4 regions of the Shewanella sp. S23-S33 genome follow, and region 3 is predicted to be linked to each of the others. Evidence: predicted binding sites of a transcription regulator. Region 3 holds the regulator's gene; each other region holds the start of a gene.
What was found. Region 3 encodes sigma-54, which starts transcription at its own class of promoters, with help from an activator protein. Its sites were predicted from a motif close to GTTGGCACGNNNNTNGNNT; they were not measured.
Positions count from the first base shown of each region.

Region 1: a site for sigma-54 is predicted at 2,885-2,903, ahead of ACHA99_RS03855 (DUF1328 family protein). Genes of this name have one in related genera too.
Region 2: a site for sigma-54 is predicted at 4,426-4,444, ahead of ACHA99_RS03890 (BON domain-containing protein). Genes of this name have one in related genera too.
Region 4: a site for sigma-54 is predicted at 3,885-3,903, ahead of ACHA99_RS05270 (flagellar hook-length control protein FliK). Genes of this name have one in related genera too.

Region 1 covers NZ_JBHFFD010000014.1:128,536-135,912, reverse strand. Annotated here, with positions in the region: gene ACHA99_RS03870 (hypothetical protein) at 1-533, shown strand, start outside; gene ACHA99_RS03865 (diacylglycerol kinase family protein) at 584-2,263, opposite strand; gene ACHA99_RS03860 (hypothetical protein) at 2,408-2,602, opposite strand; gene ACHA99_RS03855 (DUF1328 family protein) at 2,627-2,803, opposite strand; gene pfaD (eicosapentaenoate synthase subunit PfaD) at 3,159-4,805, opposite strand; gene ACHA99_RS03845 (beta-ketoacyl synthase N-terminal-like domain-containing protein) at 4,922-7,377, opposite strand, start outside.
Region 2 covers NZ_JBHFFD010000014.1:136,801-144,177, reverse strand. Annotated here, with positions in the region: gene ACHA99_RS03915 (porin) at 1-744, shown strand, start outside; gene ACHA99_RS03910 (hypothetical protein) at 832-1,443, shown strand; gene ACHA99_RS03905 (histidine phosphatase family protein) at 1,493-2,083, shown strand; gene ACHA99_RS03900 (hypothetical protein) at 2,257-3,033, shown strand; gene ACHA99_RS03895 (DUF3224 domain-containing protein) at 3,163-3,567, shown strand; gene ACHA99_RS03890 (BON domain-containing protein) at 3,836-4,390, opposite strand; gene ACHA99_RS03885 (glutamyl-tRNA reductase) at 4,667-5,122, opposite strand; gene ACHA99_RS03880 (sigma-54 interaction domain-containing protein) at 5,369-6,739, shown strand; gene ACHA99_RS03875 (major royal jelly family protein) at 6,849-7,377, shown strand, end outside.
Region 3 covers NZ_JBHFFD010000061.1:195,435-202,811, forward strand. Annotated here, with positions in the region: gene mgtE (magnesium transporter) at 1-739, opposite strand, end outside; gene ACHA99_RS16815 (HPr family phosphocarrier protein) at 990-1,265, opposite strand; gene rapZ (RNase adapter RapZ) at 1,252-2,106, opposite strand; gene ptsN (PTS IIA-like nitrogen regulatory protein PtsN) at 2,103-2,546, opposite strand; gene hpf (ribosome hibernation promoting factor) at 2,549-2,836, opposite strand; gene ACHA99_RS16835 (RNA polymerase factor sigma-54) at 2,865-4,343, opposite strand; gene lptB (LPS export ABC transporter ATP-binding protein) at 4,451-5,182, opposite strand; gene lptA (lipopolysaccharide transport periplasmic protein LptA) at 5,179-5,733, opposite strand; gene lptC (LPS export ABC transporter periplasmic protein LptC) at 5,720-6,280, opposite strand; gene kdsC (3-deoxy-manno-octulosonate-8-phosphatase KdsC) at 6,277-6,828, opposite strand; gene ACHA99_RS16860 (KpsF/GutQ family sugar-phosphate isomerase) at 6,828-7,377, opposite strand, start outside.
Region 4 covers NZ_JBHFFD010000019.1:53,145-60,521, forward strand. Annotated here, with positions in the region: gene fliG (flagellar motor switch protein FliG) at 1-990, shown strand, start outside; gene fliH (flagellar assembly protein FliH) at 977-1,972, shown strand; gene fliI (flagellar protein export ATPase FliI) at 1,941-3,278, shown strand; gene fliJ (flagellar export protein FliJ) at 3,308-3,754, shown strand; gene ACHA99_RS05270 (flagellar hook-length control protein FliK) at 3,995-5,851, shown strand; gene fliL (flagellar basal body-associated protein FliL) at 5,936-6,463, shown strand; gene fliM (flagellar motor switch protein FliM) at 6,503-7,377, shown strand, end outside.

The DNA.
Region 1 (7,377 bases), on a different contig from region 3:
ATTTACAACCCGATCCGATACTACAGCTCGTTCTCGGCTGGGTAACACTGTTTCTATTGTTACCCGTGTTACCGACTGCGTTTGTTCAGCAACAGTGTTGGTTAGATGCTGAGCAACAGCAATTGTGGCTCGGTAAAGGTTTCTTCAATGGGAGGTATATGGGATTGTGGCGGTGGCGTTCCTATGCCTTTTCGGACATCAAAGCAGTGCAACTTTATCAGCTGCAAATCACCCGCTGGCATCAGATCAGCCGCAATCGCCAAGCGGAAGATACTGTCCAACATTATCTGGCTTATTTAGAATTGCATCAGCCCAACGGTGCTCAATTGATATTGGGTGACAGTACTGATAGAAAGGAATTACAACAAGTTCTACAGCAATGTGCGCAGGCAATAGACTGTAAATTTCAGGATTTTAGTAACACCACTCAAAAATCACTTCCCAAAGGTAGTGAATTTAATTTCATGCGGGTACTGGTTCTGCTGGTTATATTTATTTTGTTGAATATTTTATATTTTTTGTTCGTTCTATAAATGCTCAGTCATCCAGCCTAAAAAGTTAGGCTGGATGTCCTCCACAACGATCACTCATCTTGCTCAGTGGTTTCCTGATAAGGAACAAACACTTTAAGAGATGCTGGCTGGACTTCAATAGTGAGATCTGCAGGCTCAAATACTTCACCATCAATCACATATTTACACTTAGGCTGGCTGCTGATGGTGACCTTTTTAGCATGGGCATGATGGACTTTACTTGCACTCGCTTGTTGATCTCGCACATTTTTATTGCCTTCTTTTACCCATCCCGCAATCGCTAATTCAGCGAGGCTAAGCAACTGCTCTTTGGGTTCATCGCCAGCATCCAACCAAGTAATGTCGAGTAAACCGTCGGTCATGTTTGGCTCGCCATCGCCCTGCGCCAACACGCTGGTAAACGGTGCGGCATTGGCAACGATTAGGCTATGGGTCGTCAATGTTGTGGGTTTTGCATCATCTAAGCTGAGCTGGATGGTTAAAGTGATATCGGCATTCACTGCGCGCCATAAGCCATCGAGGTAGGCAAACTGGCCGAGAGCATTTTTACGCTCACGGTTTGCGGATTCAATCATTTGTTGCTCAAACCCTATGCCTACGAGCAACAACACTAACGCCTCATTACAACGCGCGGTATCAATGGCTTGGCAATGCCCTTGAATAATATTATCCAGCGCCTGAGAGATAGGAATAAGCTTACTGCCTAAACCAAAGAGGGCATGGCTGAGGGCATTAGTTGTGCCAAGAGGAATGATGCCTAAGACGATATCCGTATCGACGATTTGAGAGGCCACTTCAGTCACAGTACCATCGCCACCACAGGCGATAATAATATCAGCGCCTGCATTACGGGCTTGCTCGGCGAAGACATTTGCGGTTTCGTCTGCTGTTGTGAGTTTTAACGTTAGGTCAAAATAGGCTTTGAGTTCATCTTGGATTTGCTCGCGGTATTCTTGCCATTTCCCGCCACCTGAAACTGGGTTGGCGATAATCCACGCTACTTTGTGGATGTTAATTTTCCCTTGACTGAGCATGCGATCGAGCGCGCGTAATTGCCATTTGTTTAAGCCAGCGGTTTTGCGAATTTGCTTTATCTGCTGCAGTACTTCGGCGAAGTGCTGTTGTTTATCTTTACAAACCAAATAAGCGGCGAGTACCAGCACTGAGCGGCCACGACCCATAGCACAGTGGATGAGTACCTGTTTATTGGCGCGCACTTGGCGGTGCAGCCAGTTAACGGCTTGATTGAGTTGGGCGCTAGTCGGTACGCTATGGTCGAGGATGGGAATATTTAAATACTCGATATGATCTTCAAATTGCGACCAATCTAAGCCATCAAATTCAGCGGTGACATCCAGAATGGCAGTGATCTTATTGGCTTTAATCTTTTCCAGATCTGCGGAAAAGAGTCTACAGCCGAGATACAGATGTTCATCAATCCTTTGCATGGGCGGTACTGAATCGTATTTTCTGGCCCAGTGGTTATAGAGTCGACAGCCTAATAAAAAGGGAATAAAACCCCAACGAATATACCAAGGAATAGTGCCATCTTGGCGTTTTCTAAAAATACTGGCGAGATTAAACCAATAGGCGGAACCGACTAAAAACAGTGACAGACTTGTCCATGCACAAATGAAAGTGAGCAGGGGAGAAGTGTCTGTTACTGCAAAATAGGCTAACAATACTGCACCTGCAGTGTACAAATATTTGATGTGGATCTTCGTTAGCATGCAAGTCCTCCAATGCCATTGTTCTTGGTTAAAATCGTTGCACTTGAATGGATAGATGTCGAGATGAGAGATGCAGAAATGAGCGAGTCTAAACCAAAAGGGTGGCAGTAGACGAGTCTATTGCCACCCTAAAGTCAGGTTTGTTTAGCACTTAGTATCTTTAGCTTTAACACCTTCTTTGACTTCTTCACAGGCATCTTCGATGGCGTTACCTGTATCAGTCATTACTTCATCGATTTTTTCGCCCGCGTCTTCGGCTTTGTTATCACTACAGGCCGTTAAACCTAGGGCGAGTAATAATGCGAATGCTGCACTTGTCATCAGGGTAAATGGTTTCATATCTATCTCCTTTTCTAAAAAAAATTATAGTCGCGGTGATTTACCCTTAAGGGCATTGATCAGCAGAGAAATCACTAATAACACAATAAATATGAAGAAAATGATTTTCGCTATTCCCGCCGCTGCGCCAGCAATCCCAGCAAATCCTAACAACCCGGCAATCACGGCAACAACTAGAAATACTAATGTCCAACCTAGCATAATAACCTCCTGCCCTTGTATTAATCCTTCTCATGACCGTTTGTGTCACTTGTAAGGTAACGGCTAATGGCTCTTACTTGATTGCGATCTTAATGCCAACTTTAAAAATTTTAAGTAGTTAATTGATTTTAAATATAATTTAAATCATTTTATTTAAAATGGTGTGAGTGAATTAAAAGAGGGGTAGGCAATTTTTACCTAAGCTTCGGTAAGAGTTTCAGCCTAATACGTTGAATCAAAGACTGTGAGCTGATGTCGTTCATAAGTAAAGACAAATAAAAGCCGACACTGTGAGTTTGTGTCGGCTTGAAGATATTATGATCTTATAATACAAGATGATATGAGCTAAATACGTTTAAAAACGATTTAATGGTTTCCAGCGTTGCAGGCTAACTGGAATGCTCGCGCCTTGGGATAACAGCAGGTTAATGCGGGATTGATATGCTGCGCCCACCATTAAATGTTTGGCTAAATCCACCGCATTACGGGCCTTATAGTCATCTAAATAACTGCCTTTGGCCCACGCATTAAATGCGCCGAGCGCTGGGCCTGCCCAAATTTGGTAATCCATTTCGCGGCCGACTTCGCCTGTGTTTGACCAGCGGCTCGATAGACCCAAATACCAGCGGAAAATCAGCGCCATCTTACGTTTGGGGTTATCCAGTGCGCGCTCGATTTGCTTAGGATCGCGCTCGTTAAAGTGGGCTACTGTGCCAGCCCAAATGTCATCGAGTGATGAGCGGAACACTTGCTCTTCGAGCTTTTTACGCTCGTCCGCAGGGATGGCATCAATCGAATCGTAACGGGTGTAGATCTCATAAAGCTTATTGGCGCGCATCGGGAACAAAGTGCCGCGCTTAACCACTTGTAATTTCACGCCCATTTCGAACATATCGGCGGCAGGCGCCATAGTCACATCGGCCATTTCTGTGGTGGCGAGTAACTTACGTGTGTGTTCGCTGGCGCCCGCTTCGACGCAAGCTTGGTTGATAGAACCTGTGACGATGAATGCCGCACCCATGTTGAAGGTGGCTAATGCTGCATCGGGTGTGCCGACGCCGCCGCCTGCGCCAACACGGATGGGCGTTTTATATTGATACTTAGCTTGGATTTCATCTTTGAGCGCCAAAATCGTCGGCAATAGCGTGACCAATGGACGATTGTCGGTATGGCCGCCTGAGTCGGCTTCGGCTGTGATGTCGTCCGCCATCGGCACGAGTTGCGCCATCGCCATTTGGTCTTGGCTGATAAGGCCGTCACTCACTAGTTGCTGGAGGATTTTGGCTGGCGCTGGCTCCATAAACTTAGTCGCGACTTCGGTGCGGCTGATTTTTGCGATGACTTTGTTGCCAATGACGATTTCGCCATGTTCGTCGCGGCTCAAACCTGCGGCGCGGTAATAGACGATTTGCGGCGTTAAGCCTAAAAATGCCGAGGCTTCGACCGTGCGCACTTTATGTTTTAAGAACAACTCAACACTGCCGCGCTCTAATGCGGGCTCGCTTGGGCTGTGAATTAAATTAAAGGCGTAAGGACCATTGGGTAGCGCCGCTTGAATGCGAGTAATGGCCGCTTCAACGCGGGATGGGATTAACCCCGCCGCGCCAAACGAACACAAAATGCCCGCTTGGCCCAGCGCGATAACCAGTTCTTCCGAGGCAATACCGTTAGCCATAGCGCCAGCGTAGTAAGCGTATTTAACCCCGTGTACGCGGCGAAAATTACTGTCGCCTAAACTTTGGGTGCCAAGGGCGGGCGCAAAGGCGCTGACGGGGTGTGAGCCTAGTGGCGCTTGGCTGTCGCTTGTGGTGACTTCGGCTGTTTGCGCTATGCCTAAGCCTTTTTCACTGTGATTCACTAAGTAACAGGCTTGGCTTAAATCTTTGAGTTTTTTGCCTAATGCGTCGATATCAAAGCACAGCTCTGCATCGTTGACTTGCCACGGCCAAGGGCTGAGTTTTTCGTTATTGCTATTGAATTGATCTAGAGTATGGCTAGTCATAGGTGTTCTCATGTTATTTGTGCCGCCTTGGTGATGTGGATAGCCAAGGCGGCGCAACTATTCGTTATTCGTTATTCGTTATTCGAGATTAGCGTCTTTCTAACTGCGTAAACTCGCTAGGCTTCTTCAATACAGATGGCGATATCTTTAACTTCATAAATCCGCAGACCATCTTTACTCAAGTTGGCATCGCCCATAATGATGCGTTTGCCATTGTCGTCTGTCACGCTGGTAATGTGTACATCTAGCGACATCTGCTTGTTTAATGGGTTAATTTGGCCGCGATATTTCCATTTGATATCCGATAAAATCTGCCCAAATTTAGGATTCTTAAAACCCGCACCAAGGTCTTGGTTAATCGCATAGGTTTGCATCAGCTCGATAATGGCTTCAACCCCTAAGGAGCCTGGCATCACAGGATCTTGATGGAAATGGAATTGGAAGAACCAATCACTCGGGTCAATGGTGCGCTCGGCGTATAAATAGCCAAGGCCCGCTTTACCGCCGGCTTTCACGATTTCAGCCTTGTCGATAAAGTTAAGTTGACCGCCCGCTAAACGGTAATGTGGCTGACCTTGTGGTGCATTAAAGCTGCGATGTTGTTTATCTAACAGATTGATTTGGCTATCGGCGGCTATGCCATTTTGCACATGCCAAGGCTGAGTTATCTTGCCGTTGTCTATGCCTAACTGGTTTTTCAGTGCATCGCCCTTGAAGTAACCAAATACCGCTTTACCTTGGTAGAAAGGCTCGCCATCGCAGCTTAATTCAAAACTGAAATTTTGGATGATGTTACTGCCAGCAATCACAGTCGATAACAAACGTGAGTCGTTCATTATGGTTTTGCCGCGTAAATCCACGTGGCGCAGCAGCTTACCGCTACCGTCCAAGTTACGGAAAAACAACTCTTGGCCGGGGAAGCCCAAGGTGGTGCCCATATAACCTGAGATAAAACCGTTTGGCTGCAGTGATATTTCCATCAGCACAGAATAGGGCATAACGGCGTGATGGCTGTTTTTATCGTAATACCAAGCGTTTGCAGGCACTTCGTATTCGGCTATACACGAAGAGGGCTTTTTCAGTTCGCCGCGTTTGCCGTCAATCGCAATGACGCGAGTCGTGAGCTGCAAATCACCGCAAGGCGTGCGCGGTGGAATTAGGCCGCGATAGATGCTGAAATCGGGGCCGAAGCAGTTTTCGATGTCGCCAGTGGCAAATTCGAACATGTGGTACGGCGTGAACGGCAGGGTATCGGGCACGCGGTTAGCATACTTTGAATCCGCTGGCGCAATCGGCGCAGACACATGCTTAAGCGGCACTACGCCTTTGTTGGTTGGCGCAGTTAAATCGGGCAGCTGCGCCATCAGCGGCGCGGCTAACAATACGGGTGCTGTTGAAACAAGCGGCGCAGCCGAAACAGCTTTTTTAGCTACATGGTTAACTGTGCTGTTGGCATTATCCGCGAGGTAGCGGGTGCATTCGGCTTCTTCTTTGATCATCACTCCAAGGTTTTGGAAATCCACGACCACTTTGCCATTGAGCAAAATATCGATATTCGCCTTAGCATACGGGCGCGGGCTCATACCGATTTCGGTGATTTCCATACGATAGGTGAGCAGGCCAGATTGCGGCAAGACTTGACCGCGACAGCGCACTTTTTGTGACGCATTTTCGAGCGGTTGGAAACGACCGTTTTTGACGCCCCCTTCTTCTGTGCTGGCGTGCATCCCAATATGCAGCATAAAGAATTGCAGTAATTGACCACAGCCTTCGGCCATTAACGATCCCGCCATCACTTGGTCGCCCTTGAAATGACACGGGAAATACCAATGATCAGCTTCGAGCTGCTTATGGCCTTGCACTGAGCCTAAGCCCCACGCACCGCCATGCACCTCAAGATTGCTGACCTGTTCAATCATCAGGAATTTTTCGGAGGCAAAACATAAAGAGGGCTGCAAACCATATTGGGCTTGATGCGCCGCGTGTGCGCCGCCAAAACAGCCACCGATATCGGCGCCGAGCAGTTTATGGATTTGGCTGTAATCAAATTGGTTTTGCGCGCAATCAAGCAGCGGATTAAAGCACGGTTTATTCGGATTATTCAAGGCGAGGTTGCGCGCTTTGATTTCGGCTTCGGTGTGAATAACGCCTTTGCCGTCGGCCAGTTCTTTATCGGTGAAGAAGCCGGCACAGCCGCCATCCATTTTCAGGATCAGCTTGTCGCCCACGAAACATTCGTAGGAGAAGAAGAACAACAACAAGGTATCACCATTGCGGGCAAAGTGATTGATGGAAATGTCGTAGCGCAGGGTGTCGCCACCGCGCGGTAAGTCGCCAAGGAAGGTCAGGGTGCAATCGAGCAGGCGATAAACGCGCTCGCCTTTATTTTCAAAATCGATACCTAAGTAGCTGATCAGCATCAAGTCGCATTGACCCGATTCGACCGCCACGGCCCAAGGGATTTGGCCATCGACCAAATACGGCGCGTCCACAGGAATGTCGTATTCCGTGGTCATAGTGCAAGGCTGATATTGGTTCATCTGGGCGTTTAATTTCGTTACCCGAGATACTA
Region 2 (7,377 bases), on a different contig from region 3:
GTATTCTCTGCAAGAAATAGCTATTTAGGTATTGAAACCGTTTATGGCTCTTTGCTTATTGGTCGAAATGATACAGTTTTTAAAACGTCAGAAGGTAAAGTCGATATTTTTGGTACAACGAATGCCGATATCAATCAATTAGTCGCTGGGCAGACTCGAAGTGCTGATGGTCTGTGGTATTACTCTCCAAAGTTATTCGGTCTAGTTGATTTTAATGCCACTTACTTAATGCAAGATAATTATGGTGTCGATGATAATTTGTACGCATTGAGTATGACTAGTGGTGATAAGGAACTCAAGAATAGTCATTATTATTTAGCAGCAGCACTTAATAAAGGTATCGCTAATATTGATGCTTATCGTGCTGTTACACAAATTAAGTTAGGAGACGTTAAACTTGGTGGGATATTTCAACATACTGAAAGTTTGACGTTTTCCAATATGGAAGGACACTCCTATTTTATCAATGCTACCTACGATTTATTGGGTATAACATTAAAAGCTGAGTTTGGTAAAGATCGTTCTGGATTAGGTGGCTACTTTTCTAAACTTGTTGGCCAAAATGATGAGGTGACTGACGTTGATATCAGCCAGTTTACTATTGGTATCGACAAAAAAGTGACTAAATCGACTCGAGTTTATACTCATTTTTCCTTATACGAAGGCGAATATAGATTGTCTGGTATAAAGCAAGATGTTGGCGACGATAAAGTTATTACATTAGGTGTCCGCCACGTTTTTTAACCGTCTAAAATGTAGCCGAGTGTAGGTTGCTTTAGCTTGCTCTCGGCTAAGATTGTCGAACTTACTATAAAATTTGAGGTGATTTAATTGGCTACTATATATCTAATTAGTCAAGGGGATGCAAAATCTTTAGAAGTGTACGACCTGTCTGCACCTTCTCATCATTCACTGTCTAATCTCGGAGAATTGCATGCAAATATGCTAGCAAACTCATTGAGGGATACTCGGTTTGAAATGGTATACTCTTGCACGTCACCATTATCGATAGAAACGGCTGGAATATTAAACCGGGGACGGAAAAAATCCATATCTGTGATTAAAAAGTTAGCATTGGAGGATTTTAAAGCCGATTTTGACGTTAATGGAGAATGTTTTGATTTAACCCTGTGTATTCATACTATGATGTTGCAATCCCGTGGTTTTTGCTCATCTATTTATGCTCAATTAAAAATAGTAGAGAAACGTCTTTTTGAAATCATTGAAAATATTGGCATGATATACAGTGGTAATGTGCTTATTGTATTAGAATCTTTGATGGTTAAATTATTGACTAATTATTTCCTGACTGAACAAAATTCTGAAACACTTTGGAATACCATTCGTCCAGTAAGTTTGAGTATTTTACATTCTGATGCTAAAGGACGTCATTTGATACTGAATAATGACATTTCCCATTATCAATGCCAAAGCGTAGCTTAGCACATAACACTAAGTCTGTATTTCAGCAATATGTTTCTAGGTTCTCAAATTGATTAAAAAAACGATTTATCTATTACGTCATGGGCAGACACAATTTAACGCAGAGTTACGTTTACAGGGACGTTGTAATTCTCCTCTAACGGCGTTGGGAAAGTTACAGGCACAAGCGGTTGGGGAAGTACTGATGCAGCGTATCTACAGTGTGGATGAATGGGCATTTTATGTTAGTCCTTTAGGGCGAGCAGTACAGACTGCCGAAATTATTTGTCAACAAATTGGTTTTCCTATTGCACGGTTACAAAAGGATGCGCGTTTAATTGAATTTGGTCTTGGTGATTGGGAACAGCAGCGCGTCCCTGACATTAAGCAAACCCAGCCTGAGTTAAGTCACATCGTCGACTGGTATACCTATGCTCCAAATGCTGAGTCATTTGCCAGTATAACTGAGCGTCTTAAGGATTGGCTGAACGATCCGAGCGTACCTGAACGTGTCATTGTCGTTTCTCATGCTTTATCTGGGGCCGTGTTTCGCGGTATTTATGCGGATCTGGATTATCAAGCTTTATGGGCACAAGACATGCCGCAAGATGCATTTTTTAAGCTTGAAGACGGTAAGGTGATAAAAATTCAATGCCTTTAGTTATCTTTGCTAAGGACAATCTGAACTTAGCCTGACAAAATTCAAAATAGCGGCATTTTTTACACTTTACCCACTTCGCTTTAACTCAGTATCTGTAATACTGCTCCGACATTGATTTGAAGTTTATCGGTGTTAGAAAAGTAGCGCATAACGAGCGCGATTGGGGAGAGAAGATGAGTACGTTTGTAAAATTAACCATAGCGGCAACCTTAGTGGTATTAGCCTTACTTGCTGCGGGTATTTACCGTTTCAACATGACCAATGATGATATTTATATGGTGATGGAAGATGGACAGGTGATGCAATACGATGAAGCCATGGCGCATGAAAAAACTCAGGCTCAGGCGAATGAGATCGAAACTGTGACACCTTTTGAGGTAAAGCCTGTGGCGAATGCATCAGAAGTGATGCTTAAACTCTTTAGCTTAAATACCGCCAATCCTGTTGAAATAATACTGCCTGAGGGCGGCAAGTCCGTTGCATTGACTCATTTTATTAAGATCAAACAAACAGAGTTTGCTATGGGCGACTACCAAGATGGTGAGGTAAAAGGTCGAGCATTACTTGATTACTTACGCATTACACCGTTAAATTTCGATCCCGCTCTAGAGCCGGACACCCAAAGTGACGCACCGATTCAAGATGATCCTAAAATGCAAACTATGCCTTTTGTGGCGCCCTTTATTGTGACGACTCAAGGTTCAGGCGTATTTTGGTATCTTGGATTGTTTAATCTGGATTTTAAACACAATAGCTTGAAACACTTAGGCAGTGTCATGCTTGGTGATCGAATCGAGGTGGATAGTATTGAACCTGTTTATCCTTTCGAAGCCCCATTCAAAATTGCTGTGACTTATCGCGATAGAGCGTCTGACCAACCCATGTCTGAAAGCCCTGAAATAGTCAAAACCATAGAGATGATAGTGAGTGAGACCAGCATACATAAGTAGCGTGTAAATGCCATTATGGATCTACGCAGGCTTATGCTAAGTTGTTTTTCGGTCAGTGGGTGATGTTTGCTTCAGTAGCAAGCGTTAGCAGGCAATAGGTCAGCATAAGATTTCGACAAGGAGAGTGTCATGCAAGTTAGCAAAATCACTGGGAAATTTGATGTTAAGCTCACTCCTGATAGCCCCTATGCTACTGGCATTGGTGGTGTGACGTTAGGACGTATGGGCTTAGATAAAACCTTTTATGGTGAGCTTGAGGGGCGCAGCAAGGGGGAAATGCTCAGTGCTATGACGTCAGTCAAGGGCTCAGCTGGCTATGTGGCCATTGAACAAGTGGTTGGTAATTTGTGCGGTAAGCAGGGCAGTTTTGTATTACAACATTTTGGCATTATGACCGATGGACAAAATCGTCTGATCTTAGAAGTGGTACCCCATTCTGGGGCGGGGGAGTTGCAGGGGTTAACTGGCACTATGACCATCAATATTGAGAATGGCCAACATTTTTATGCATTCCAGTTTGGCTTTGAAGCTTAGTTTGGCTTTGAAGCTTGAGTAACGCCTGCGTTTTAGCTCAGTTTTCTGTAACTCTTCTCCTTTATTATCATTCGAGTCATCTGAATTCACCCTTCTTAATTTAAGCGAGTAATTCTTTTCGATTGAGTCTGAAAATGGGCATAAAAAAAACCAGCTGAGGCTGGTTTTTTTGATTCTTTTTTCATAAAGCACTATCGAACCTTGAGTCTAGATCGGTGTGCTGTTACTTAAAATACGTTTAATTTAAAAAATGCCGTTGTCGCGAGAGTTAAGACACTTTTTTAACCACTTTAATTTTATCAACGACCTTTTTCACATCGTCGGTATTTTCGGCAATTTTCAGTGCTAGTTGACGTTCTGCATCGCTGGCAACTTCACCTTTCAATGTGACTATGCCATTGGCAACATCCACATTAATTTGGGTGCCGGATACGTCAGTTGAAAACAGTAAACGCGTTTTGATGACTGTGGCAACTTTAGAGTCAGTTAAGGTGGCAACAACTTCACTGGTGCCTTCTTTTTCATTCATCACAGTGAGTTGGTTATCGACATCTTTCACCCCATCTAAGCTCTTGATGAGCTCTGTGGCGAGGGCTTTATCCACACTGCTTTCCACTTTACCTGTTAACGTCACTTTACCATCTTTGACATCTGTAATGATGTCGAAGGAATTGAGATTTGTGTTGAGCAGTAAAGTGGTTTCTGCTTTTCCATCGATCCACGCATCCTTGGTTCCGCCTTTCCAATCTTGGGCGGCGGCCACATTTAAACTGATTGAACCGACAAGTAAAGCCACTAGTACTGATGCTGTTGTAGTTTTCATAATCATATCCTCCGTTGTTTTCTCGAAGCTAGATAATGCGCTAATCGTGCCAATGTTTTTAAGATGATGATTTTTAATGTTTTAATTGTTTTATCTGGCGTTTTTATACCTTGGGATTTTCCTTTTGGTCGGTCTTTTTTACCGACAAAATGTAATTTTTTCTGGCATGCTGAGCCATCATTCGAGCATAAAAAACCGCACTCATCAGTGCGGTATTATGTCTGTAATAAAAGTGGAGGGGAGTCGGTTAAATATGGCTCACTTAGCGACAGGGAATTAATGGTGATTGAGCGATCCCGTACCGTCGTAACTCATTTGCAGCCAAGCGGCGCCCTCTGCAAGTTGGTTTGCAAGTTGTGGCTGATGCGCTTGCCTTACTGCTTGTTTTATTTGGATTAGCACTTGCTGCTCTATATCGACAAGGGCGGTCATAGCCTGCGAAATTTGGCACTGTTGCAGCAATTCTGTTGCTTGAGTATAAGTGACGGGCACGGTGTGACTTAGGCCATTAATTGGCTCGTCAGCCAAACGTCTCAGCTGTTCAAACCGAGTTAACATTCGTTGGTGGATGTTAGCTTTGGCGGAAAAAACACGTTTAAGATTATAGTCTTCGACATACCTCCTCGCTTGGTTGTAAAATATGAGTCCTTCTTGATTCAGCTTGATGATTTCATCGATCAACATGATATCGGCGCGGATATCAGTCTGATGTTGCACAACATTAGACTTCATTATGGGCCTCCTAATGCCAGTGTTCGACATAGATTGTTTAACTGCTTGGGTAAACTGATTTTGTTTCGTTCAGCTACCATGCATATTCTGTTCTCGTTTTTAATGATATTTTAACAGGCTGATTTTTAGACTGATATTCTCAGTTCATCGAGATATCATCTTAGAACATCGGCAACTATTACCGTTGCTGTTGTTAAAATTTCATGGCTGACATACAGTAGTTTTTCATACAGGGAGTAGATACGCATGGCTCGACTGACACTTTTTTATCACTTGCAGGATGTTAGCGCCGAGCAAGCAATCATCGAACTTGCTGGCGCTGCTGACTTTAATAAGCTACGCAGTGTCGATGACTTGCCTTGGATAGAGCAGCTAGAGGCAAATCACGTCGATGTTGCCATTATTGAGTTATCCAGTCTTAGTCGTGAAGATTACCTTGTGCTGCTGGATAATGCGGCCATGTCAAATATTGAGTTTATTTTTCTCTCCGACGGTCAGCCAAACCCTAATCTTGATCAGTTAATGTCTCATTTTGCGGGTTACCACTTTCGCAAACCTTACGATATGCCGCTAATCAGCGAAATTTTTGCTGATTTTGCACAGTATTTAGCATCATCGCCTAATCGACTGCATCCTTTTGCTAGCGAGCTAGACCAATACGGTTTGCTTGTTGGTTCATCAGCTCCTATGCACAAGCTATATCGTACAATTCGTCGCGTCTCTGCGACAGGCAGTAATGTGCTGATTATTGGGGAAAGTGGGGTCGGGAAAGAACTGGTTGCTAATACCATACATCTTGCCAGCCCTAGGGTGAACGAGCCTTTTATTGCGATTAACTGTGGTGCATTAAGCCCAGAATTGGTCGACAGTGAGCTGTTTGGTCATGTCAAAGGCGCATTTACGGGGGCGAATCGCGATCACAAAGGCGTATTTGAACAGGCTGAAGGCGGGACCTTGTTTCTCGATGAAGTCACCGAAATGCCGATTGATCATCAAGTGAAGTTACTCAGAGTGTTGGAAAATAGCGAGTATCGTCCTGTGGGTGGCGACAAAGTGCAACGTGCAAACGTACGTATTGTGGCAGCGACTAACCGTGATCCCATAGTGGCGATAGAGGCTGGGTTATTTCGAGAAGATTTGTACTTTCGTTTGGCTCAGTTTCCCATTCGCGTTCCGCCCTTACGGGAACGTGGCGAGGATATTATTGGGCTTGCGCAGCATTTTCTTGCCTATCGTAACGTGGCCGAAAAGCAGAATAAGAGCTTAGCTGAAGACTGTATTCAGATGATTGCTAAGTACCCTTGGTCTGGTAATGTGCGCGAATTAAAACATGCTATTGAGCGAGCCTATATTCTGGCCGATCAGGATATTTTACCCAGCCATTTACAGCTACCTCAGACGAATGAAGTGGGTTTATGTGGTGGTGAACAAGTTGTTATCCCCCAAGGCATGCGCTTAGATGATTTAGAGAGAATCGCTATTTATCAAGCACTAGAAACCACTCAGGGTAATAAAACGGATACCGCCGAACAACTGGGGATCAGCGTTAAAACCCTCTACAACAAGCTCAGCAAGTACGAGCAGCAAGTCGAGACCGGTGAAACGACTGCTGAATAAACATTAATTATCAAATTAATATTGAAACAGAGCTAAACTTTATACTCTTTTTTTTGTAAATAATAACTCCTATTCTACAGCCCTTAAACAGAAAAAGCGGAGATAGAATATGAAACACTTATTAACAACAGCATTATGGCTTTCTTTGACAGCCAGTAGTTTTGTGAACGCCACCCCAGCAGTAGGAAGTCTTGAAACAGTCGCTGAATTGCCAATACGACCTGGCAATGTCAGCGTCACTGCACAAGGTCGGATTTTTGCCACAGTACATCCATTTGATACACCATCAGGTTTGCAATTGATTGAAGTTAATCGTGAGACCAACGCTTATAAAGCTTGGCCTTCAATGGATTTGCAAAAAACATCGACAGCCAATACTGCTCAATTTGATACCTTATTAGGTATTGCTCAGGACAAGGCTGGACACCTCTGGACCGCAGATATGGGGTTAGAATTAGGCCAGACAAGAATTTGGGGATTCAACATTAAGGACGGCAGTCTATATAAACAAATCGTCCTACCACAAGCTCTCGCGCCTAAAGGCAGCTTTATGCAGGATTTGGTTGTCGACTCTCAAAAAGGCTGGATTTATTTAGCTGATATCGCCAACCCTGGCCTCTTAGCGGTGCGTATCGACG
Region 3 (7,377 bases):
CGAGCAGCTTACCATCACTGTCGACGACAGGTGCCGATACCCAGTCATTGCGTTCGAATTTCTGCGCGACTTCGCTGTCGGACATGCTCACCGGAATACTTTGAATATTGGGATCCATGATATTGCGAATTGTGGTGCTTGGCGCGCAAGTCAGTAGATCTGCCAGCCTAACACCGCCAAGGACTTTGTCCTGTTTGTCGACCACATATAAGGTATCTGTGGTGTCGGGTAGGTTGCCCCTTTGCCGAAGATAGCGCAGCACCACATCGATATTCACATCGGGTCTTAAGGTGACTGTATCTGTGTTCATCAAGCTGCCGGCGGTCTCATCTGGATAAGATAGGGCTTGTTCTACCCTCAGGCGATTTTGTTCCGTCATCGACTGCAGCACTTGTTTGTAAACTGCGTCGGGTAGACTTCGCAGAATATAGGCGAGATCGTCGGTGTCCATGCTTGCTGTCGCTTTCGCGACTCGCTCAGGGCTCATGCTGCGGATCAGTGGGTCTTTGAGTTCTTCACTCAACTCATCGAGTATGTCACCTATTTGTTCCTGATCGATGAGCTGCCACAATACTTGTCTGGCACTTGGCGGTGATGATTCTAAGATCAGCGCGATATCTGAGGCGGCCATTTTTTGCAGCATATTGCGCACGTGTACGAACATGCCGCTGCTAAGCGCTTGGTTTAACTGGTCAAGACTATGTCCGGTGTGATCGTTTTCTGCATTATCTACGGGCATTTGTCCTCCATTGTGCGGCAAATTGGTTTGAGATCTTAGTGTTGGGCTAGGATTTTACGGTGACTAAGCGTCAGTCGATGACATAGATTAAGACGGCTAAGGTAAGGCCAGCGCCAGCGCAATGACCGCTAGTGTAATCGCCTGTGGCTTGTATCGTCGAGCGACAAATGTTTTGCCATGTGTGAATGGCAAGTTTTTTAAACTAGACATGAAGTGAAACTAACGATGAAGTGCTTAGTGTGAAGTGAAACTAACAGGCTTCGTCAAACTTAGCGTCGATTAAGGCACAAATGGCATCGAGCGCCGGCTCTGCATCTGGGCCTTCGGCGATAAGCTTGATGGTCTTACCCATGCCAGTTTCAAGCATCAGTAAGCCAAGTACACTGGCGGCCGATGCTTGTTTATCGCCTTGGATTAAGGTGATGGTCGCATCAAACTCGGAAGCCAGTACCACCAACTTAGTGGCGGCACGGGCATGTAAACCGAGCTTATTACAGATGGTTATCTGACGTTCAAGTTTTGGCATTGTTGAGCTCTCGATGACGGGCATAAACTTTATGTTTACCGTTACTAAAGCGTTTGGCCAATTGCTCTGCGACGTAAACCGATCTGTGCTGTCCACCTGTGCAGCCAATGGCTACCGTTAAATAACTGCGATTGTTACGCTCGAGGTGCGGCAGCCAAGTCTCCAGTAAATTTTCGATTTGCCAGATGAACTTATTGACCAGTGGTTGACGATTTAAGAACTCAGCTACGGGTTCATCTAAGCCAGTCAATGGCCGCAGCGCCAACTCCCAGTGGGGATTGGGCAGGAAGCGCACATCGAACATAAAGTCGGCTTCGGTGGGCATTCCGTGCTTAAAGCCAAAGGACTCGAAGTTGATCACGAGTTCTTTATCGACACTACCAAGGAGAATTTGTCTGACTTGGTCGCTTAAATCATAGATATTCAGATTCGACGTATCTATGTAGTGATCGACCAGTTTTGACATAGGCTCGAGCAGTTTTCCCTCCAGCTTTATCGCTTCTTGCAAAGAGACTCGGCTCTTCGACAAAGGATGCAAACGGCGGGTTTCGCTGTAACGCTTAAGCAGAATTTTATCGCTGGAGTTAAGGAAGAAGCTCGTTAACTCAGTATCTGGAGGTAGGCTAGCGAGTTGTTTTACTAAGACCTTATCCTGCTCAGGCATGTTACGCACGTCGACACTGATGGCGACGAGATCGTTACTGCCTTTGAGTTGCTCAAGCAAACTGCCAATCAATGGCAAGGGAAGGTTATCGACACAATAATAGCCGAGATCTTCGAGTACCCTAAGGGCGACAGATTTGCCTGAGCCTGAGCGGCCCGACACTATGACCAGTTTCATCCAGTGATTACCTGATAGAGTTCCGTTTCATCATGCGTCTTGCGTAATTGCTTTAATATTTGCTTGTCGCTCAGCTTTTCGGCCATGCAAGACAAAGTACTTAAGTGCTGCTGACATTGGTCTGCAGGCACCAGTAGTGCAAATAAAATATCAACAGGTTGCTTATCGATAGCATCAAATGCTATCGGCTCTTCACACTTAATTAGTATGGCAATGGGCTGATCTATATCGGCTAGTCGACCATGTGGAATGGCGATGCCGTTACCTATACCTGTGCTCCCCATCTTTTCGCGCGCCACTAGGCTTTCGAATATCTCTTGAGATGAGAGGGTCGGGTACTGGGCAGCGACTAAGTCGCTGATGAGTTCCAGTACCTTTTTCTTGCTGCCCGGAGTGGCGCAGGTAGTGCACTCCGGCCGCAGTATGGTACAAAGTTCCATTATTAGTGTTTTGTTAACTTCTCTTTGTGTTTAATAACCTGACGGTCAAGCTTGTCAATCAGGGCGTCTATAGCAGCATACATGTCAGCATGCTCTGAAGTAGCAAAAACTTCACCACCTATGAGGTTTATTCTCGCTTCGGCAATCTGTTGCATTTTCTCAACATTGAGCACAACGTGCACATTATTGATCTGTTCGAAATGGCGTTCAAGTTTTGAAAACTTTTCTTCTACATATGCACGTAACGATTCGGTAATTTCGACATGGTGTCCACTTAGGTTTATTTGCATAGAAACGTCCTCCGATATCCACTGTAGGTTATAAACTTTTACGCTGATTAGAAGGTGGAATAAGCATAGCCTCTCGGTACTTCGCAATGGTTCTACGGGCTACGTTGATCCCTTGTTCTGCCAGAAGTTGTGCCATCTTACTATCGCTTAATGGTTTTTTCTGGTTTTCCGCTGCAACCAGTTTCTTTATAAAGGCTCTGATTGCTGTGGATGAGCACTCACCACCATCGTCAGTACCGACGTGGCTAGAGAAGAAGTATTTTAGTTCAAAAAGTCCCTTAGGGGTATGCATGTATTTTTGAGTTGTGACCCGTGAGATGGTGGACTCATGCATTTCTACCGCTTCGGCAATATCGTTAAGCACCATAGGCTTCATGGCTTCTTCACCATACTCAAAGAAACCTTGCTGATATTGCACTATGCAATTAGCAACTTTAAGCAAAGTATCGTTACGGCTTTCTAAGCTCTTAATAAACCATTTAGCCTCTTGCAGATGGCCGCGAATAAATTGGCTATCGGCTTGGTTTTTGGTACTGCGTGCCATAGAAGCATAATGTTGATTTACATTGATTTTTGGCATGCAGTCAGGATTAAGCTCAACGACCCAGCGGCCATTTTTCTTCGACACAGACACATCTGGGATAACGTATTCGTCATTATTGGGCGTGATCAACAAACCTGGGCGAGGATTGAGGGTTTGGATAAGTGCTATACCATCCCTTAATTCATCTTCTTTTAATTTAGTCTTACGCATCAATAACCTAAAATCACGGGCGGCGATCAGATCTAAATGATCTTTGATCAGCATACGGGCGTTTTCTAGGTTGGGAGTATCAGCGGCGAAATGCGACAGTTGGATCAGCAGGCATTCACTTAAATCGCGGGCGGCAACGCCTATGGGATCAAAATGCTGAATGCGCTTGAGTACGGCTTCGACTTCGTCAAGCTCAACTTCAGGATTGCCCATAGCTTCGAGAATTTCTTCAGTGCTTTGGGTGAGATAGCCCTGATCGTCGATGGCATCAATAATGGCGGTGGCAATGGCTAAATCGGTTTCAGAAAACGGCGTGAGGTTTTTTTGCCATTCTAAGTGTTCGTACAAACCTTCACTGGTCTCGCCTTGGAAGGGCATATCGTCTTCACGACTACCGCCGGGGCCTGAGTTTGGGGAGGCGGTAAACACTTCATCCCATGTGGTGTCCATGGGGAGCTCATCGGGCATGGATTCTTTGGTTAGCGACTCTGCCGTGTCTATGGTGGAGCTGTCTTTTTCTGGTGGCAGAGTGCTAGATTCACTGAAATCCGTATCGGATAGCGTTTGGTTTACAGGGGTTTTAGTGGCGTCGAATTGATCCTCTTCCAGCTCGAGAAGGGGATTAGAATCTAATGCTTGCTGGATCTCTTGCTGCAGTTCTAATGACGACAGTTGCAACAGACGTATGGCCTGTTGTAATTGTGGCGTCATGGTTAACTGTTGACCCAGTTTGAGCTGGAGTGACGCTTTCATGTTACCGCTGATCCCTACGTTATTATTGTTGGATGAGGTCGCTTATTATCATTTTGAGTGAAGCCCAATGGCGGTATAAATTGTCTCCATAGGCTTCGCTCGATTAACTATAGCCTGAATTGTTCACCTAAGTACACAGCCCTAACTTGCTGATTGTCTAAGATCTCTGCTGGAGTTCCTTCGGCAATCAGGTTTCCGTGACTCACAATATAAGCATGTTCACATACATCTAATGTCTCGCGGACATTATGGTCTGTGATCAGTACGCCAAGGCCGCGACTTTTGAGTTGTTCGATAATCTTCTTGATGTCGATAACCGAAATAGGATCGACGCCGGCAAACGGTTCATCGAGCAAAATGAACTTAGGATTAGCGGCTAAAGCCCGCGCAATTTCGACGCGACGACGTTCGCCACCCGACAATGACATGCCTTGGCTGTCACGGATGTGGGTGATATGAAACTCTTCGAGCAGATGTTCTAGTTCTTCTTCTCGTTCTTCGTTTTTAAGTTCTTTACGAGTTTGCAGTACGGCCATGATGTTGTCATGAACAGTTAGCTTACGAAAGATACTGGCTTCCTGCGGTAAGTAACCTATGCCTTTGCGGGCACGCAGATGCATAGGATCTGCGGTTAAATCATCATCGTCGATAAAGATATGTCCCTTATCGCTCTTCACTAGCCCGACAACCATGTAAAAGGTCGTGGTTTTACCCGCGCCGTTCGGACCGAGTAGGCCAACGACTTGACCGGTTTTTACCGTCAGACTGACGTCTTTAACCACTTGGCGACTCTTGTAACTTTTCGCCAGATTTTGTGCTCTTAAGGTGATTTGGGTCATTTAGAGTCCTGCTTTTTTACAGGTTTATCCGCCGGAGCGTCTGATTTAGCATCATCTTGATAGTTTTCAGGCTGAATAATAGTGATCACGCGATCGTCACCACTGCCAGTACTCTCGGCCATCAATTTCTGTTGAATCATGTTATAGCGGATTAAATTGCCTGTAACTTGGCTACCTGCTTGATCTAATGACGCCATACCTTTCAGAGTTAAGGTGCGGCTTGCCATATCGTAACGAATTTCTTTCGCGCTAGCCGATGCAGGACGGCCATCGTCTAATATCTGGCTATACGTAGCAGGGTTGCCTGTGGCGACTAAAGTTTTGCTATTTTCACCTTCAGCGGAAAATGCACGCAGTTCATTTGCTTGGATTTTTATTGAGCCTTGGGTAACTTCCACCGGACCAAAGAAGATGATCTGGTTGTTTTTGATATCCGCAGTTTGGCTCACAGCTTTAATTTTGACTTCTTGCTTTAAATCGCCCACTTTCGCGAAAGCACTCATGCTCATAATTAGCATTAGGCTGGCAAGTAATACGTTATTTTGCTTCATATGTTCCTACTACCTGACTGGTCAATTGCACTTCTTGCGCGTTGAGGTCGGCATAAAGGCCTTGGCCTTGAATATTAAAATCTTTCCCTGTGACGTAAATGGTACGGTCAGAGGTCATTATCATAGTGTTGAGATCGAGTTCCAGATAACTGGTGGACAAGGTCTGAATCGGTTCTTCTGGGCTAATGGCATCGATAATAACATTATTTTCTAATACAACCTTGCCAGTTTCCTTGTTTAGCTTGCCCTGATCTGCCCTGAGCTGCCATTGTGCTTTACCTTGGTCTGGATAAACAAGATAAACAGGTTGAGTAAAGAAAGTTTGATTCGTTGAATCATAATGTTCCATGTGTTTCGCTGTCACACGGCTATTCACTAGTCCTTGCTCATTGAACTCAACACTGCGCAGATCTTCAACGATGAAATCTGGGGTATTTTGATCTTTTACTCTGTTATCGGAATCACCGCTGTGTTTGTTCTGGACCTGCCAGTAAAGCGCTAGTGCGGTTCCAAAAAAAGCGATAATCGCGAGTGTCACACGACTCATATACTCATTCCATGGGCCGAAGTGAATTTATTTTGACTTAGGAGTAACAGATCTGTGAGTTCACGCAGTGCACCGTGGCCACCATTGAGCGTAGTCACAAAATGGGCGTGTTGGCGTACATAGGGGTGGCCGTCAGCAACACTGACCGCTAAACCGACGACATTCATCACGGGGAGATCGACAATATCATCACCGATATAAGCCACTTCTTCTGGGGTGACACCATAAAGTGCGAGCAATGCTTCATAGGGCTCGAACTTATTGTCTACGCCTTGGTAGATATGGGTAACACCAAGGGCTGTCATACGGTTTTCAACGATTTTGGATTGACGTCCTGTGATCACGGCGAGGTTGAAACCGCTGGTGAGGAGTGAGCGCACGCCATAACCGTCACGGGTATGGAAGGCTTTGAGCTCTTCGCCGCTATTGCTCAAGTAAATACGGCCGTCGGAAAACACCCCATCGACGTCACAAATCAACAGTTTAATCTTTTGCGCGCGTTGCCACACATCATCACTGATTGGGCCGTAAAATCCTTGCTGTGGCATTAAATGACTCCTGCTTTAACCATGTCTAGCATGTTAAGAGCGCCGATAGGATGGCGATCTTTATCGATAACAATTAATCCGTTGATATTTTTTGAGTCCATCACTTGCAGTGCTTGGGCGGCCAATACATTATCCGTGATCGTGACGCAGTTACGTGTCATCACATCGGCAATGGGCGTCGTGCGTAAATTCACTTCGGCATCGATAACGCGGCGTAAATCACCATCAGTGAAGATACCAACCAGCTTGCGCTGATCATCAATAATCGCCGTCATGCCTAAGCCTTTCTTGGAGATTTCGTACAGAGCTTCTGTGATGCAAATATCGTGGTTGACGAGCGGTAAGTCATCACCGCTATGCATGACATCGCAGACTTTTAACAGCAACTTACGTCCTAATGCACCGCCGGGATGGGACATAGCAAAATCATCACGGGTAAAGCCTTTAGCTTGTAGTAGCGCAATGGCAATCGCATCGCCCATCACTAAGGTTGCTGTGGTACTTGAGGTTGGTGCTAGTCCAAGTGGGCAAGCCTCTTCTGGGACTTCA
Region 4 (7,377 bases), on a different contig from region 3:
ATTAGTGGCGTTGAAAAGACCGCTATTTTACTCCTCAGTTTGAGTGAGGCTGATGCTGCATCCATTTTAAAACACTTAGAGCCGAAGCAAGTGCAAAAAGTGGGTATGGCCATGGCGGCAATGGATGAGTTTGGTCAGGAAAAAGTTATCGGGGTACATAAGCTGTTTCTTGATGATATTCAAAAGTATTCTTCAATTGGTTTCAACAGTGAAGAGTTCGTCCGTAAAGCCTTAACCGCTGCGCTGGGTGAAGATAAAGCGGGTAATCTGATTGAACAGATTATCATGGGCAGTGGTGCTAAAGGTTTGGACTCGTTGAAGTGGATGGATGCACGCCAAGTGGCGACCATTATTCAAAACGAACATCCACAGATCCAAACCATTGTGCTGTCTTATTTAGAACCCGATCAAGCGGCGGAAATTTTTGGTCAATTCCCTGAGAATACCCGCTTAGACTTGATGATGCGTATTGCCAATCTTGAAGAAGTGCAGCCCGCTGCATTGCAAGAGCTGAATGACATCATGGAGAAACAGTTTGCCGGTCAAGGTGGCGCCCAGGCTGCGAAAATGGGTGGCTTAAAAGCGGCCGCCAACATAATGAACTACTTAGACACGGGTATCGAAAGCCAGTTGATGGAAACCATGCGCGAGTCTGATGAAGAAATGGCGCAGCAAATCCAAGATTTGATGTTTGTATTTGAAAACTTAATCGATGTCGATGACCGCGGTATTCAAGCCCTGTTGCGTGAAGTGCAGCAAGATGTACTGATGAAGGCGCTCAAAGGCACAGATGATCAGCTGAAAGAAAAAATATTGGGTAACATGTCAAAACGTGCCGCTGAATTATTGCGTGATGATCTTGAAGCTATGGGCCCAATCCGTATCAGTGAAGTGGAAGTCGCCCAAAAAGAAATCCTGTCTATTGCTCGTCGCTTAAGTGACAGCGGCGAAATCATGTTAGGCGGCGGTGGTGGCGATGAGTTCCTCTAATCCGAGCGACAATAAATTGTTGAATAAGGTCTTGAGCGAAGGAGATGTCGAATTTAGTCACTGGGCGCTGCCAGATGTGACTGAAGCCGATGATGATTCTATCTCAAATCTGTTCGGCCATTCGAATCATCAAGCCGCTAAGTCGACTACAGTGGAAAGTGTTTCTCCACCGACTATGGCTGAGATTGAAGACATTCGCGCCCAAGCCGAAGAAGAAGGCTTTAGCGAGGGTAAGCAGCAAGGGTATGAGCAAGGGCTAGAAAAAGGGCGTTTAGAAGGGTTAGAGCAGGGCCATACTGAAGGGCTCGCCCAAGGGCATGAGCAAGGATTAGAAACCGGTTTAGCCCAAGCAAAAATATTGCTCTCGCGTTTTGAAACCTTATTAGCTCAATTTGAAAAACCATTGCAATTGCTCGATGGCGATATTGAACTTTCGCTACTGAACCTGAGTATGACATTAGCGAAATCTGTCATTGGCCACGAATTAAAAACTCATCCAGAACAAGTGCTTTCGGCATTGCGCTTAGGTATAGAATCACTGCCGATAAAAGAACAAACAGTCACAATCCGCTTGCATCCTGACGATGTTATTTTAGTCGAACAACTTTATTCCAGCGCTCAATTGACCCGCAGTAAGTGGGAACTTGAAGTTGACCCTTCCTTAAGCCCAGGTGACTGTATTCTCAGTAGTCATCGTTCTTTAGTCGATTTGACCCTCGCATCGCGTATTGATGCTGTGTTTGAGTCTTTACGGAACCAACATGCTCACTTAAGTGACAAGCAGCGTCAATTGCAAGAGGCGATAGAGGTTGAAGATACCGCTAAACACGTTGCTGCTTCTGAGGCTGTGGGATCAGAGCTTGATGATCAGGTTGTCGATACGGTTTCTCAACATGCTGAGGATATACAATCTGCCTCAAACACAGGTGAGCAATTAGAGGCAAAATCAGATGCAAAATCGCCAACATCAACTGCTGAATAGACTTAATCATCATCAGGGTAAGGTGCCGCCATTTCGCGCTGTGGCCAGTGGTCAACTGGTGCGTGTTGTCGGCTTAACCTTAGAAGCAAGCGGTTGCCGTGCGCCTGTGGGCAGTTTATGTTCGATCGAAACCATGGCGGGCGAGTTAATCGCCGAGGTGGTCGGGTTTGATGGCGAACTATTATATTTAATGCCCATTGAAGAATTACGTGGTGTATTGCCCGGTGCGCGGGTTGTGCCTTTGGGGGAACAAACTGGACTCAATGTTGGTTTATCCCTGCTAGGACGCGTACTCGATGGTAACGGTGTGCCTTTAGATGGTTTAGGCGCGTTGCAGACCGATCAACAAGCACCAAGACATAGCGCCGCCATTAATCCCTTATCCCGCCGTGCTATTACTGAACCGCTGGACGTTGGCGTTCGCGCTATCAACGCTATGCTGACCGTGGGCAAAGGCCAACGTATGGGCTTGTTTGCGGGCTCAGGTGTAGGTAAGAGTGTGCTCTTAGGTATGATGACTCGCGGTACTACCGCCGACATTATTGTGGTTGGGCTAGTGGGTGAGCGTGGCCGGGAAGTGAAAGAGTTTATTGAGGAAATTCTTGGTGAGAAGGGTCGAGCGCGTTCAGTCGTTGTTGCTGCGCCTGCGGATACATCGCCTCTGATGCGCCTTCGCGCCTGTGAAACCTCGACTCGTATTGCCGAATACTTTCGCGATTTAGGCTATAACGTTTTATTGCTTATGGACAGTTTAACACGCTACGCCCAAGCGCAGCGTGAAATTGCTTTGGCTGTGGGTGAACCGCCTGCGACTAAAGGTTATCCGCCTTCTGTGTTTGCAAAATTGCCACGTTTAGTTGAGCGCGCCGGAAACGGTGGCCCCGGGCAAGGTTCAATTACGGCATTTTATACTGTGTTGACGGAAGGGGACGATCAACAGGATCCCATTGCCGATGCTTCGCGGGCGATCCTCGATGGTCACATTGTCTTGTCACGTTCGCTTGCGGATTCGGGGCACTATCCTGCGATTGATATTGAAGCTTCTATTAGCCGAGTCGCGCCTATGGTGATCTCCAATGAACATTTGGAGGCGATGCGCCGCGTGAAACAAACCTATTCTTTGTATCAGCAAAATCGAGATTTGATTTCTATTGGGGCCTATGCCCAAGGAAGCGATCCTCGCATTGATAATGCGATACGACTGCAGCCAGCAATGAATGCTTTTTTGCGACAAACCATGCGTGATGCATTTAGCTTTGCCGATAGCCAAGTCATGCTTGGGCAACTTGCTGCACAGTGCAAATAATGGCGTCATCGAATTAATTGAGGTCTAGTATGGCTAACGCCGATCCCTTGTTGTTAGTGTTAAAGCTTGCCAATGATGCCGAAGAACAAGCGGCTTTATTGTTAAAATCTGCGCAGTTAGAGTGTCAAAAACGGTTGAATCAACTCAGTGCTCTAAATAACTATCGCTTAGAATACATGAAGCAAATGCAATCCCAGCAAGGTCAAGCCATTAGTGCTAGTCACTATCACCAGTTTCACCGTTTTATTCGTCAGATTGATGACGCTATTATCCAGCAAAATCGCGTCGTAGCCGACGGTGAAAAGCAAAAAGAATATCGACAACAACATTGGTTGGAAAAGCAAAAAAAACGTAAGGCAGTAGAATTACTCTTAGCCAGTAAAGAGAAGAAGCGTCAAGTGGTTGAACAAAAAAGGGAGCAAAAAATGACCGATGAATTTGCTTCCCAGCAATTTTATCGCCGTCATCAACGTTAGTGAAATGATAGGCATCTTTACTGCTCGCGAGCCGGATAGGCTCTTTAGTTTTTTGTATTGATGGCATAAGCATCAATTTGACACCTCCCAGAGTTAATTCTTTTCGATATGCTGTCGTAAAACCTGATGTTTTGGCATCTTATTTGCTTTGATTTAGTCCATGACCCTGCAACCGCAGTGTTTAATTGACGTTTCTACCTAGCCATTTTCTTTTTTGCTGGGTGATGTTTGGGAGCACTTATGCAACAAATGACCAATATCCTGTTAAGTAAAACAGGCAACTCTGCGGCCAATTCCGCTAAGACATCTTCCCAAGAGTCTAATAATGAAGACTTTTCATCTACACTTGCGTCAGCCACCGCTAGCTCATTTTCTATTTCTGCGTCTAAAAAAACCATTGCTAACACTGATGATACTGTGCAGGTTACCTCTGCTGATAAAGTAAAAGATGACGATATATCAACTGATGACGCCGACGTAAATCTCATTTTTGCCCAAATTAGCATGGCAAATGATATGAAGAAAACGGCATCTGATGGAGATAGTTTGCCGCTAGCATTTTTAAATGCTGAAGAAGATATAACTGGTGAAGAAAATATTGATACTTCATCAGCGTTATTAACCGGCTCAGCATTGGCATCTACTGTTTCTGATAATTCAACATTGGCATCTACTATTTCTGCTGATTTAGCATTGGCCTCTACTGTTTCTGCCGATTCAGCATTGGCCTCTACTATTTCTGCTGATTCAGCATTGGCACCTACTGTTTCTGATAATTCAACATTGGCACCTACTATTTCTGCTGATTCAGCATTGGCACCTACTGTTTCTGATAATTCAACATTGGCACCTACTATTTCTGCTGATTTAGCATTGGCATCTACTGTTTCTACTGTTTCTACTGTTTCTACTGTTTTTGCTGAGATTGAACTGGCATCAGATATAGATGAAGCTGGTTTTTCTGCTGAATTACAAAAGTTAGTTTCTACTAGCCCAGATATGGCAGCAATTTCATTCGCAGATGACGTGAAACCATCTTCTTTGACTGATAAGTCACTCGTACATATTCTTCCCATAGACCCAAATATACTTGAAGCGTCAGCGGATAGTGATGCTGTGATTGATCCAAATTTGACCGATGACGCTTCAGAATTACCTTTAGAAGACACTGAGCTTGTCTCTGCCACTGAAGTCGGGGTGAGTATAGATGAGTCTTTAGTTGAGAATGAGGTCACACTTAATGCTGTGATTAATCAAGCGGGCTTAGCGAACAGTGCAACGATAAAGTCGGCAACCAACACTGCGGCAAAAGCAACGACTAGCAGCTCGACAGTGAATAGTCCCAATACGGGTAATATCGCTACCTCGGGAAATACTTTCGACCTGAATACCTTAGGCTCTTCAATTTCATCTGAACCATTAGGTACAACATCTGTAACAGAAAGTGATCTTGATGGGAGTCCCAATTCCGATTTGGCTGCTAACCTATTACTGAAAGATGCTAAATTAACGGTTGCGATGGATATTCCCAGAGACGAAAGTTTTATGGATGATAGTAATACTTTCTCAGAACTTAAGTCGACATCATCCATACAGACACTCTCGATGTCACAATTAAATCGCCAAGAAACCATGCAAGTTCAGCTGTCATTGCGTCAAGGAGTAGAACAGCAAAACCAAATGCAGGAGATGATCCAACGATTTTCACCTGTGATGAAGCAGCAATTGATTACTATGGTGAGTCAAGGCATCCAACATGCGGAAATCCGGCTCGATCCACCTGAACTTGGGCATATGTTGGTAAAGATCCAAGTGCATGGCGACCAAACCCAAGTACAGTTTCATGTTACTCAGCCGCAAACGCGCGATCTGGTTGAACAAGCTATGCCAAGATTACGTGAGTTATTGCAAGAGCAAGGGATGCAGTTGGCTGACAGCCATGTTTCTCAAGGCGATCAAGGTGAGCGTCGGGAAGGTAGTTTCGGTGATGGCGGCAGTTCAAATGCGGCTGATATGGATGAAATCTCGGCAGAAGAGTTACATTTAGGTTTAAATCAAGCGATTAGTGTAACTTCAGGTATAGATTATTACGCTTAAGCAGGTAACCTATAGCGATGACTGACATAATTACGTTTCAAATAAAACTGTAATGAGTTTCCGCCTAAATTAAAGAGAATAGTGATGGCTAAGGAAGAATCGTTAGAACTTGAAAGTACTGAAGAGCCTAAGAGTAAGAAGAAACTATTTATTTTTGCTGGTCTAGGCGTTTTAGTCGCGCTGTTAATCGGTGGCGGCGTCTGGTTCTTTATAGGAAGCGGTACCGAAGAGGTTCCCGCCGTAGCTGCCGATGGTGCAGTTCAGGCTGAAGTTCCAGCATCAGGAGCAGTGGCTACCGCATCATACGTGCCTATGCCGCGTCCTTTCTTATTCAACTTACCTGGGCCTGATAGGGCTCGTTTAGTTGAGATTAAAGTGCAGCTTATGGTGCGTGGTACCGATGATGATGTGCTAACACAAAAACATATTCCGCTGATTGAAGATGCGCTTTTAACGACCTTTAGTGGTGCAGATGTGCAAAAGCTCAGCACGCAAGCGGGGAAGGATGAGTTACGGCAGTTAGCACTTCTGAGTGTGCAAAATACTCTACAGTCAGTAACTGGGCGTAAAGTTGTCGAGAAAGTACTATTTACCGGTTTTGTAATGCAATAATCCTTTAACTTCAGCACCAAAAGAGGCGAAGGCAATATAGTGAGTGATTTATTAAGCCAAGACGAAATTGATGCGCTATTGCACGGGGTTGATGACGTCGATGATGACGAAATTGACGCTGTTGGAGAAGATGCCCGTTCCTACGATTTCTCTTCCCAAGATCGAATAGTTCGTGGGCGTATGCCGACGCTGGAAATCGTGAATGAGCGTTTTGCGCGCCATTTACGCATTAGTATGTTTAATATGATGCGCCGAGCGGCCGAAGTGTCGATCAACGGTGTACAGATGCTCAAGTTTGGTGAGTACGTACATACGCTTTTTGTGCCAACTAGCTTGAATATGGTGCGTTTTAGCCCACTCAAAGGCACAGCATTGATCACCATGGAAGCGCGACTGGTATTTATCCTAGTGGATAACTTCTTTGGTGGCGATGGGCGTTTCCATGCCAAGATTGAAGGGCGAGAATTTACGCCGACAGAAAGACGAATCGTACAGTTACTGCTTAAGATTATATTTGAAGATTATAAAGATGCTTGGGCGCCCGTAATGGATGTTGAGTTTGATTATTTGGACTCTGAAGTCAACCCCGCCATGGCGAACATTGTTAGTCCTACCGAAGTTGTGGTGATTAATTCCTTCCATATTGAAGTCGATGGAGGCGGTGGTGATTTTCACATCACTATGCCTTACTCCATGATTGAACCTATCCGAGAGTTACTCGATGCGGGTGTGCAAAGTGACAAGCAAGATACTGATATGCGTTGGTCACAGGCATTGCACGATGAAATCATGGATGTGAAGGTTGGGTTCGATGCCAATATTGTTGAACATGAATTAACGCTCAAAGAGGTCATGAATTTTAAAGCGGGCGATATTATTCCGATTGAGTTACCCGAGTTTATCATGATGAAAAT